Regions from separate parts of the Sporosarcina sp. E16_3 genome, predicted to be linked through region 2. Evidence: riboswitches for the same ligand, from Rfam matches in the RefSeq annotation. Region 2 holds a riboswitch; the other holds the start of a gene.

Region 1 (5,630 bases), on a different contig from region 2:
AAACTGACGGCCAACATAATATTAATTGCCATAAAGATTAATGTATTAGAATGGAAATCATTCAATATACCTACACTGATAAGTACTTGAATAACTGTATAAACGATTAGAGATGAAGCAACAAATGACCAAAACTGTTTTGACTTTTTCATGACTTTTTTTCACCTACACTTTCTCACGTGTATTTTTACCAAAGAGTCCAGACGGTTTGAAGATGAGTATCAAAATCAAAATGACGAATGCCGCAGCATCCCTCCATAGAGAGAAACCAAGCGCACTGACAAAAGTTTCAACTACTCCAAGCACAAGTCCTCCAGCCATTGCTCCCGGAATAATTCCTATTCCACCAAGAACAGCGGCAACGAATGCTTTCAAACCAGGAATAATACCCATTAGTGGGTCAATCTTTGTATAATAAATACCGAAAATAACGCCCGCTGCACCAGCTAGGGCTGATCCAATCGCAAACGTAGCCGAGATTGTGTTGTCGACATTAATCCCCATCAGCTTAGCTGCTTCAGCATCATAGGAAACAGCTCGCATCGCTTTTCCGATTTTTGTTTTATGTACGACAAATTGAAGAATAATCATCAATGTCACAGAAACAGATAGAATTAAGATTGATTGACTGCTGATTTGAGCACCGAAAAAATCAAATGATTTATTGCGAAGTACTTCTGGATACGCATTGGGTTGTGCCCCACGCATATAAATGACACCATTTTGAATTAGTAGTGATACACCAATTGCAGTGATCAAAGCCGCGATTCTTGTCGCATTACGTAATCTTTTGTAGGCTATCCGTTCGATAAGAACACCAATAACTGCACAGGAAGCCATCGATAATAGTAAAGCGGGGAAGAATCCAAGACCCCAACCTGCAATGGAATAATACCCAATAAACGCACCAATCATAAAAATTTCACCGTGTGCGAAGTTTATGAGTTTTATGATTCCATAAACCATTGTATAACCTAATGCAATTAGCGCATAAATGCTGCCGAGTGAAATACCGTTTATTAGCTGTTGTAACCATTCCATTAACTTTTCACTCCTTTTCCAGCTTTAAAGTTAGGATTAAAAAAGGAATGAAGGGAGGACATCCTCCCCCATTCCTACAGTTTTGATTAAGGATTAACTTTTGTATTGAAGACTTGTTTACCGTCTTTGTATTCAAGAATAGTAGCTGATTTGACTGGGTGATGGTTTTCATCAACCGAATACAATCCAGTTACAAGCTCAAGGTCTTTTGTTTCAGCAAGAGCATCTTTAATCTTCACAGAGTCTGGACCACCTGCACGTTTAATAGCATCAGCTAAAAGATAAACTGTGTCATAACCAAGTGCGTTAAATGCATCAGGTGATTTACTGTATTTGTCATTGAACTTTTTGTTGAAGTCTTGAATGATGCCGTCTGGATCTTCAGATGAATAGTGATTTGTTGTAAACGTGTTATTCAATGCTTCTGCACCAGCAAGTTCAAGCAAGATTGGAGAATCCCAACCATCTGCTCCCATAAGTGGAACAGTGATACCCATTTCACGAGCCTGTTTAACAATCAATCCTACTTCTTCATAATATCCAGGGATGAAAATGAATTCAGGATTTGCTGCTTTAATGCGTGTAAGAGTTGAACGGAAATCAGAATCTTTACCTACGTAAGATTCTTCAGCAACAACTTTACCGCCTGCTGCTTCAAAGTCTTTTTTAAATGATGATGCAAGACCTTTTGAATAATCGCTTGCGTTATCTGAGAAAATTGCTACGTTTTTAACGCCAAGGTCGTTCGCTGCAAAGTTTGCTGCAACCGTTCCTTGGAATGGGTCTATGAATGACGTACGGAATACGAATTCATTAACGTCCCCGTTATCTTTAACTGTTACGTTCGGGCTTGTCCCAGATGGGCTAATCAGTGGCGTTTTGTTGCTATTCGCAATTTCAGCCTGTGCAACAGTAGCACCACTTGTAGCTGCTCCGATGATTGCAATTACTTTATCCTGAGTGATCAATTTAAGCGCTGCACTTGTTGCTTCGGCAGGCTCAGACTTATTATCAACTTTTACAAGTTCGAGATTCTTACCGTCAACTCCACCTGCTGCGTTAATTTCTTCAACTGCAAGTTCAATTCCCGATAGTTCTGAAGTACCATAAGAGGCAACAGCACCTGATAATTCAAGGTTGACTCCGATTTTAATCGTATCGCCACCCTTAGTTCCACCTGTGCTTCCTTCTTCAGCTTTGTTCCCCGCACCACAGCCTGCCAACAATCCGACTGCTAAAGCCGAAGCAGCAAATACACTTACAAACTTTTTCAATTTCATATAAAATCCCCCTTTTGATTGATACTTCCGACAATTTAAATCGTACGAGTAATGACAAACGATTTAGCTTTCCGGAAGATATCATTTTGTTTCCTCTTACATGCCTATTGTAAAACAATCTTCCTATTCGGTCTATAGCGATTTTTCTAATTTCTTCTTTCGCAGTTCAATTCCTTCAAATAAGTCTTTCGATTGACAGGAAAATCGGTTATTCGCAATCATCCTTTCCTAATTCTTTTAATTAACCATTGAGTGGAAGTTCGCCATTTTCTGATTATATTAGTCTTAACACCTAGTATATATACCTATCTGACTATTGTCAAAACTTTTTTTGTCGAAATACTATTTCAGACATAATAAAGAAGCGGCAAAAAAACTCGCCGCTTCCAATCATTTACTATTATAAAGACTGCTGTCCTACGTTTTTTCTAGCTTTCATCGTCCACATAGAAAACAATACTACAAGAATAACAATGACACCAACTAGACCAATCCATATGGACCCCGTAATACCCAGTATGATATAGCCCAATGTAGCTACTACAGCACAAATCAGCGCATACGGAAACTGTGTCGAAACATGATCAATATGGTTACATCCTGCACCTGTAGATGATAGAATCGTCGTGTCAGAAATCGGTGAAGAGTGATCACCGAAAACCGCTCCTGCAAGAACTGCTGCAAGCGCAGGTAGTAACATTTCTGGTGCCGCGTCAATCATTATGGTTCCTGCAATCGGCATAAGAATACCAAACGATCCCCATGAGCTTCCTGTTGAGAAGGCCATAATACCAGCAAGGATAAACATGATGACTGGCAGGAATGAAACCGGTATATTTGATTTCAGTACAAGCTCTGATAAATATAGACCTGTTTCCAGTTTTCCAATCAAGAAAGATAATGACCACGCAAAAATAAGAATCAGTACAGGTGGCATCATTGCTTTCAATCCATTTGTAAAGGCACTGCCAATAAGAGAATAGCTTGCCGTTTCATTATTTTTCATCTGTTGCATATATAATACTACCGCTATCAGCGTGGCGAAAATCCCACCAGATAGTAATGCAAGAGAGACATTCGTATTTTCAAAAATCGACAAAACGTTCATTGATCCGCCCGCTTTATAACCTGTCCAAACCATCACTGCAAATGTCACTGCAACTAGTGTAACGATTGGTGCGACCAAATCCCGAACGCGACCATGTGCATGTACAGGGAATTCCTCTTTCAGCTGACCTGGAATAACTTTATCAGGATCAAACAATTGACCTGTTTCTGTCGCACGCTGTTCATGTTTTTTCATTTCGAATAGATCGAAATTCGTCCATGCAAGGAAAAATACCATTGCAAGTGTTGCGATAACGTAAAAATTCATAGGCGCCATCATGACAAAGGCAGATAGTGGCGAATAGCTAATTGCTGCAGCGCCGCCAAATATTAGTGCAAGTTGCCCGATTAAAAAAGCGCCCCAACTGGAGATAGGAGAAATGACACAAATCGGTGCTGACGTGGAGTCAATTAAATAAGCCAATTTCGCTCTGGAAACGCGATGCTGATCTGTAATCGGCCGAGCAATTTGCCCCACTGCCAATGCATTAAAATAATCATCCACGAAAATAGCAATACCGAGAAACACCGTGAGTAATTTTGCACCGCGTTTTGTTTTGATATGACGCACTGCCCATTCTGCAAATGCCCGGCTTCCCCCAGACAAACTAACAAATGCAGTGATAACTCCTAATAGAAGAATGAAAAGGATAATATAAATATTTCCTGTATTAAGTCCACCATCCCAAAATGTAGCCTTGACCGATTCCCATAAGTTCTTCAGCGATTCGACAGGTCCGAATGACGCCGTGAGTAATGCGCCTGAGACTATTCCTGTTCCGAGCGACAACAGCACTCGCTTAGTTGCAAACACCATAATAATTGCGATTAGTGGTGGTAAAATTGATACCCATGTTCCTATCATCTACTATTCCTCCATTTAGTCGGGTTGAGGCCCTGTATAGGGGGAATAAAAATACGGCTACTAACTACACTCAGCAGAGTGCATCAGGAGCCGGCTTTATCTACGTTTCGTTTGTTGGATAACTAATACTGCTTATCTAACTCACGACTTGTAGCTCATCATACATGTTCAAAGATGTATGACAGTGTTATCCCTATTCGGAATAACCCCAGTTTGATAGATCCTGACAATCCTACCAAACTTCGGCAAAGCTTCCTTTTACACACGGTCATCGGTGTCAATCTCGCGTGTGTGACTAATAAGCAATGCAGCCTCTACCCAATCGATATTTCAATCCTTTACTAGCCTATCAGTTATCCACAGCATTTTCAAGTCCCTTGTCATTCCTCTTTCACGGGAGGGGCAGGAACTTCAACTGATGGCGGATTCCCACTACCAGTCGTATAGATTTGTGGCACAGTTGATTGGATAAGACCCATAGCTACTGGTATTCTTTGTGTCACTACACTTTGCTTTGTTGCAAGCGGGACAATGATTTGGACATTTACTGTCAATAGTATATTCACTTCAACAAGAGCATTGTTAATACCAAATTCACTTATTTTTGTATCTATTGTCGACTGAACTTGACCTATGACATGGAAACGAATCGGTATTTTCGGCCCCAAGTTCCCTAGTAATGGAATATTTGCCGCTTGAGCAAGAGGGACAAAAAAGACAACTCCCTCGCCACTTTCCATCGCTTGCGGGTCAAATTCGATCTCTTCTGTTGGTAATATTGCTAGATTTCCCGATTCAGCCTGTTGAAGGTGGGCCTCGACAAGACCATGTATCTCTGCTGATGCTCTGTTGATTATTTCTGTGTTGAATTTAATCATTCCCTTAGAATCATTCGGGACATTCACGATAATATCATTGACGTCAAGGACATTGACAGTCCGTGAATTGATGGCTTTGTTGATAACATGAGATGCGATTCTTTGTGTTTGTACCTCTGCATAGTCAACATAAATCGGAGTAAGCCTCGCATTGATAAAATATATAAAAAGGGCAATCGCGATAATAAACGCAGGAATAAGAAGGGGTAACAGTTTACGTTTCTTTTTCCTAGACTTTCTAGTGACCTGGCCATTAAATCTCAAAACGACTCCCTCCTGCTATACATTATGCAAGGAGGAAGTCGTTCATTCTTTGAATAGTATAGTTCCGTACCAACCAACAATATCCCTGATTAACTCGGGCATAAAGTACTCAATTTCTGCATGTTTAAGCGATGGGAAGAAAAAACCGAACGTGAACATATCCAGTGTTGCAAGTGTGTATTTTTCACCTGCTAC
Region 2 (5,630 bases):
TAGCCTTGTATAAAGACGATAGGCGTACCTTTATCTCCGCTACCTGATGTTAAATCAGAAAGAGAGCCGATAAGGTCGGTAAGTTTTCTAGGTGTAGTACCTTGTGCTTCCATCGCCCCTACAAGATCGTCGTCTTTATCGGTAATGAATTGTGAAATAGCTTGTTTAAGTTCATCGCCTCTTAAATCAGCAAAGTTATTATCAGCAAGATATTTTAACTTTATTTCATTAGGTGTACCGTCAAGTCCCGGTGTGTAAGCTGGTGATACGACCGGATCTGCTAGCTCCCATATCTTCCCGACAGGGTCTTTAAATGCTCCATCTCCGTAAATCATGACTTCGATATCTTTTCCAGTCTTTTCTTTAAGCATATGCTGTATGTTATCCACGACAGGTTGGCAATTACGTGGGAAAAGTTTAACATCGTCTTCAGTTGATTTGTTTGATCCAAGCAAACCATAATCTTCATTATAACCACTGCCATCAATAGACTCAGCTAATATGTCATCAAGGCTATAAATGTTAATGCCACCATTTTCTTTTAATATTTTTTTAGTTCTAAATCTCGTGTGTATATCACAAGTAAGAACATGTTTTGTATAATCTAAAATGGTTTTTGGACTATTTGAGAATATAACTTCACATTCAACGCCGTATTCTTCAACTAATGATTTGTAGTAATCAATATAGTCAACGCCAGTAAAAGTATGTTTATTATAGCCAAAGTGGCCGCGGAATTGTTCTTCTGTTAAAACATCTGTCCAAGGATTAATACCTTTTTCGTCAAGCATGTCCAGATCCACTAGGTGATTTCCAACTTCATCGGATGGATAGCTAAGCATTAAAACCACTTTTTTAACGCCTTTTGCAATACCGCGAAGGCAGATTGCAAAACGATTACGACTTAAAATAGGGAATATTACCCCAACAGTTTCTTCTCCAAACTTTGAGCTAACGTCTTTAGCAATATGATCAATCGTTGCATAATTACCTTGAGCTCGAGCAACAATGGATTCTGTTATAGAAACAATATCTTTATCATTAAATGCAAAGCCTTCAATTTCGGAAGCTTTTAACACACTTTCTACGACAATATCCTCAATATTATCTCCACGATTTATTATTGGGCAACGGAGACCCCTTGCAACTGTTCCAACTATTCTTTCCAATGGAATCGCTCCTTAGTATTACAAAGTATATTTACATTATCTAACTGTCTACCTGTACTATACAACGTATTAGTGGTATAAGTAAAATTAATATAACGAATGGTAGGTATAAGGAGTGGTTATATGGTGAGTAAATTAGATTTATATAAAATTTTTTGTAAGGTAGGAAAAAGTGAAAGTTTTTCCAAGGCAGCAAAAGATCTTTATATGACACAACCAGCCGTTAGTCAGGCAATCATGCAATTGGAAAGGGAATTAGATACCCGTCTTTTTATTAGAACACCTAAAGGAGTTTCTTTAACAAATGAAGGCAGTCTTTTATTTGAGTATGCTAATTCGGCCATTAATTTAATTCATGTCGGAGAAGAAAAGATTTTAGAGTTTAAGAATTTAACGACAGGTGAATTAAAGATAGGCGTAGGGGATACCATTTCTAGGTACTTTTTACTTCCCTATTTAGAAGCTTTTCATAATAGATACCCGAATATCAAATTTAATATCGTTAATGGTACAACATTGGAACTTTGTACGATTTTAAAATCAGGAGGGGTGGATATTGCTGTTTGTAACTTCCCGATTGATGATCCTACATTAGAACTAAGGCCGTGTATTGATATCCAGGATACGTTTGTTTACGGGGAGAGATTTAAGAAAATCTTAGCTAAACCGTTAAGCCTTCATGAATTAGTAAAACTGCCATTAATTTTTCTAGAATCAAAATCAAATTCCAGAAGGTATGTGGAGGATTTTATGATATCTAAAGGTATAAAGATTTCACCGGAATTTGAATTAGGTTCACATGATTTATTATTGGAGTTTGCTAAAATAAATTTAGGGATAGCATGTGTGACTAGAGAATTTTCCAAAGAGTACTTAACTAAAGGATTATTGCATGAAGTACAACTGATTGAAGAAATACCTAAGAGAAGTATAGGCGTATGCTTTTTAAAAAGTGTACCACTATCACGAGCTTCAACAAAGTTTGTAGAAATCGTAGAAAACAAAAATAATTAGTTCTTCTGTTTATTGCCAATTAATAAATTACTAGGCTGTTATATAACAAAGTCAGCCACTTGTTAGACCGGTTGACAGATAGAATATATTCTTGTAGAGTATGTATCATAATTGAATACAACCTCACTTTTTATAGGTGAGGTAGAGGCGCGTTATTTAACAGTCCTTAGAGGAGCTTGAGAAGCTACGATTCTAGGGAGAAGGAAATATCGCCGAAGTTTGTACTATTTCTCTGTATTACTTACTGGGTCTGCAGTTAAGAACTGTAGGACTGTCTCAATAAACGTTCCGGTTTATTGAGGTGTGCTATCTCATTATGGAAGGAAGAGGATTTAGGGCAACTATACATATTGTGATCTGAGATTATATCAGGTCTTTTTTTGTACAGGTTGGCCTTTTTAGTATATAAAGATACTTGGAAATCTAAACAAAAAGGGGGATTTTGTTCATGAAGAAAAAGTTATCATTACTACTAGCACTGTCTTTTTCAGCAATTATGCTATTAGCGGGATGCGGGGCAAGTAGTTCCGGGAGCAAAGGTTCATCGGAAGAAAAAGAAACGCTTACAGTAGGTTTGGAAGCTGGGTATCCCCCATTTAATTGGACGCAAATGGGTGATGCCAATGGTGGTGTGAAAATCGATGGCAATGCAGAATATGCAGGTGGCTACGATGTTGAAATTGCGAAAAAGATTGCGGATGGCTTAGGGATGGAATTAGTGGTTGTGAAAACGGAGTGGGATGGTCTTGTACCCGCATTAGTATCTGGTAAAATCGATGCGATTTTTGCAGGGATGTCACCGACAAAAGAGCGCAAACAGACCATTGACTTCTCTAATAACTATTACACGTCAAACTTTGTAATGATTGTCAAAAAAGGTGGATCGTATGAAGGGGCTACTTCCATCCAAGACTTCTCTGGAGCAAAAATAACTGGTCAGTTAAATACATCTCACTATGGGGTAATCGATCAAATTAAAGACGTGAAAAAACAACCCGCATCAGATAACTTTCCTGCAATGCGTGTTGCCCTGGAATCAGGCGTGATTGATGGATATGTATCTGAACGTCCAGAAGGAATTAGTGCTACTTCAGCAAATGATAAGTTTGCAATGGTCGAGTTTACAGATGGGTTTGAAGCGGATGAAGAAGAAACGGCAGTGGCAGCCGGACTGAAAAAAGGCAGTGAATTAACAGACAAGATTAATGATATCTTAGCAGATATTTCAGAGGAAGAACGTCAAAGTATTATGGATGCCGCTATTAAAAATCAGCCAGCGGCTAAATAAGGGTGAAGTGGTACCGGCTGCATTTATTTGCAGTCGGTTTTATGTATGAACTAGGGGGAAAAGTATGAGCTTTGAGTGGATGTTATCATTAATTATTAATAACTGGCCGATGTTCCTTCGTGGAGCAGGAATGACACTCTTAATTTCCATAATTGGTACTATATTAGGTGGAGTTATTGGTTTAGTAGCAGGGGTTATTCGTACGATACCCGCGCCAGAACGACGGGTAAAAAGGATCTTTTTAAAAATAGTTAACGTAATTCTAACTATGTACATAGAATTTTTCCGTGGAACGCCAATGATTGTACAAGCTATGGTCATTTATTATGGTTCTGCTTTAGCTTTTGGCATAGATATCGACCGAACAGCTGCAGCTATATTTATCGTATCAATTAACACAGGGGCTTATATGGCTGAAATTGTTCGAGGCGGTGTACTTTCTGTTGAAAAAGGACAATTTGAAGCAGCACAAGCGGTTGGTATGAATCATGTCCAAACGATGCTAAACGTTGTATTACCACAAGTGATTCGTAACATTTTACCGGCAACTGGAAATCAATTTATCATTAATATTAAAGATACATCCGTATTGAATGTAATTGGTGTAACAGAACTATACTTTCAAACAAAAACCGTGGCAGGAATCAGCTTCAAATATTTTGAGCCATTTTTCATCGCGTGTATTTTGTATTTCATCATGACATATGCCGTGACACTAATTCTACGATATTTCGAAAGAAGATTAGAGGGTCCAGAAAATTACAGTATGATAGGTCAACCAGCACAAGTGATTGGAGCAAATACAAAAGAGCATTAAAAGGAAGGGGGAGCATACATGGGAAACGTAATTGATATTCAACATCTAAGTAAATCCTTTGGAAACCATGAAGTCTTAAAGGACATAGACTTTTCAGTATCTAAAGGAGAAGTTGTCTGCATTATTGGATCTTCTGGATCTGGAAAATCTACTCTACTACGTTGTATTAATCTGTTAGAAAAACCAAGTGGCGGTCAAATTATCTATCAAGGGAAAAATATATTGGATAATAAACATGATATCCACGCGTATCGAACAAAGTTAGGAATGGTATTCCAGCAATTTAACTTATTTAATAATCATGATGTATTGAATAATTGCGTTGTTGGGCAAGTGAAAGTATTAAAGCGCTCAAAAGAAGAAGCTGAAAAAATAGCGATGAAGTATTTGAAAGTCGTTGGTATGGGCCAATTTGTTAACGCAAAATCAAGACAATTATCAGGCGGTCAAAAACAACGTGTGGCAATTGCTAGAGCGCTTTCTATGGAACCTGATGTCATGTTATTTGATGAACCTACATCGGCACTAGATCCTGAGATGGTAGGTGAGGTTCTGAAGGTAATGAAGGAACTTGCTGGAACGGGGCTGACGATGTTGGTTGTTACACATGAAATGGAATTTGCAAAGGAAGTTTCGGACCGTGTGGTATTCATGGACAAAGGGGTAATTGCAGAAGAAGGAAGCCCTGAGCAAATCTTTAATAATCCAACGCAAGAACGTACCAGGGAATTCCTAAAACGTACCTTAAAGTAGTAGTTGTACATACCCGAAAGATCCTTCAACTATATAAGAATAAAAAAGAAAGGATATCCCATTGGAGGATATCCCTTTTCCAGTTGTCTATCAAACAGAAGTCATGTGTTTATTTGATGAAATCTAGATCCAAGATAATACAAAAACTCCATAAAGAGTGCAACCAGGATTCCCATGAGCATACCATTCGAAAGAATTGGACGTACAAGTTGTGGAATCGTAGTAAAAGCAGTTGCTGGCAGTGACATTATTGCGAGTCCAAGAAGAGCTGGTAATGCGATACGATAGACGGTTTTGGGCTCAAAAGTTAACCCTTCGATGTTCCGAATTGCTGTACGGAACAACTGTATGTAGGCAACGAATAGCACTGTATTGCCGACGCTGTGTGGAATTGTTGAGAAAAAGGCGCTTAATTGTGGAATCATCCCCAAGAGGATGAATAGCGCGGATCCCACGAAAAATGGAGCTCTTTCTCGAATACCTGTTGACTGTAATAAGCCTAATGAGGAAGCGTACGGTGCATAAGGTACGAGTCCAAGCACACCTGAAAATGTCGAAAACAGTCCTGTCAGTGCGAAGGAAGCACGGT

Evidence for each region. A riboswitch is a leader RNA that binds a small molecule or an ion and turns the genes downstream of it on or off. The one in region 2 is predicted to bind lysine.
Region 1: linked by a shared signal. The riboswitch ahead of I2483_RS11015 (Na+/H+ antiporter NhaC family protein) and the one ahead of I2483_RS08845 (transporter substrate-binding domain-containing protein) in region 2 are both predicted to bind lysine.

The regions. Positions count from the first base shown of each region.
Region 1 is NZ_JADPRX010000016.1:43,443-49,072, forward strand. Features, by position in the region: gene I2483_RS11000 (branched-chain amino acid ABC transporter permease) at 1-152, opposite strand, end outside; gene I2483_RS11005 (branched-chain amino acid ABC transporter permease) at 166-1,041, opposite strand; gene I2483_RS11010 (ABC transporter substrate-binding protein) at 1,128-2,321, opposite strand; gene I2483_RS11015 (Na+/H+ antiporter NhaC family protein) at 2,722-4,293, opposite strand; lysine riboswitch at 4,437-4,618, opposite strand; gene yunB (sporulation protein YunB) at 4,674-5,435, opposite strand; gene I2483_RS11025 (bifunctional metallophosphatase/5'-nucleotidase) at 5,478-5,630, opposite strand, start outside.
Region 2 is NZ_JADPRX010000011.1:42,856-48,485, reverse strand. Features, by position in the region: gene I2483_RS08855 (coenzyme F420-0:L-glutamate ligase) at 1-1,169, opposite strand, end outside; gene I2483_RS08850 (LysR family transcriptional regulator) at 1,293-2,183, shown strand; lysine riboswitch at 2,318-2,500, shown strand; gene I2483_RS08845 (transporter substrate-binding domain-containing protein) at 2,632-3,471, shown strand; gene I2483_RS08840 (amino acid ABC transporter permease) at 3,536-4,288, shown strand; gene I2483_RS08835 (amino acid ABC transporter ATP-binding protein) at 4,307-5,041, shown strand; gene I2483_RS08830 (uracil/xanthine transporter) at 5,143-5,630, opposite strand, start outside.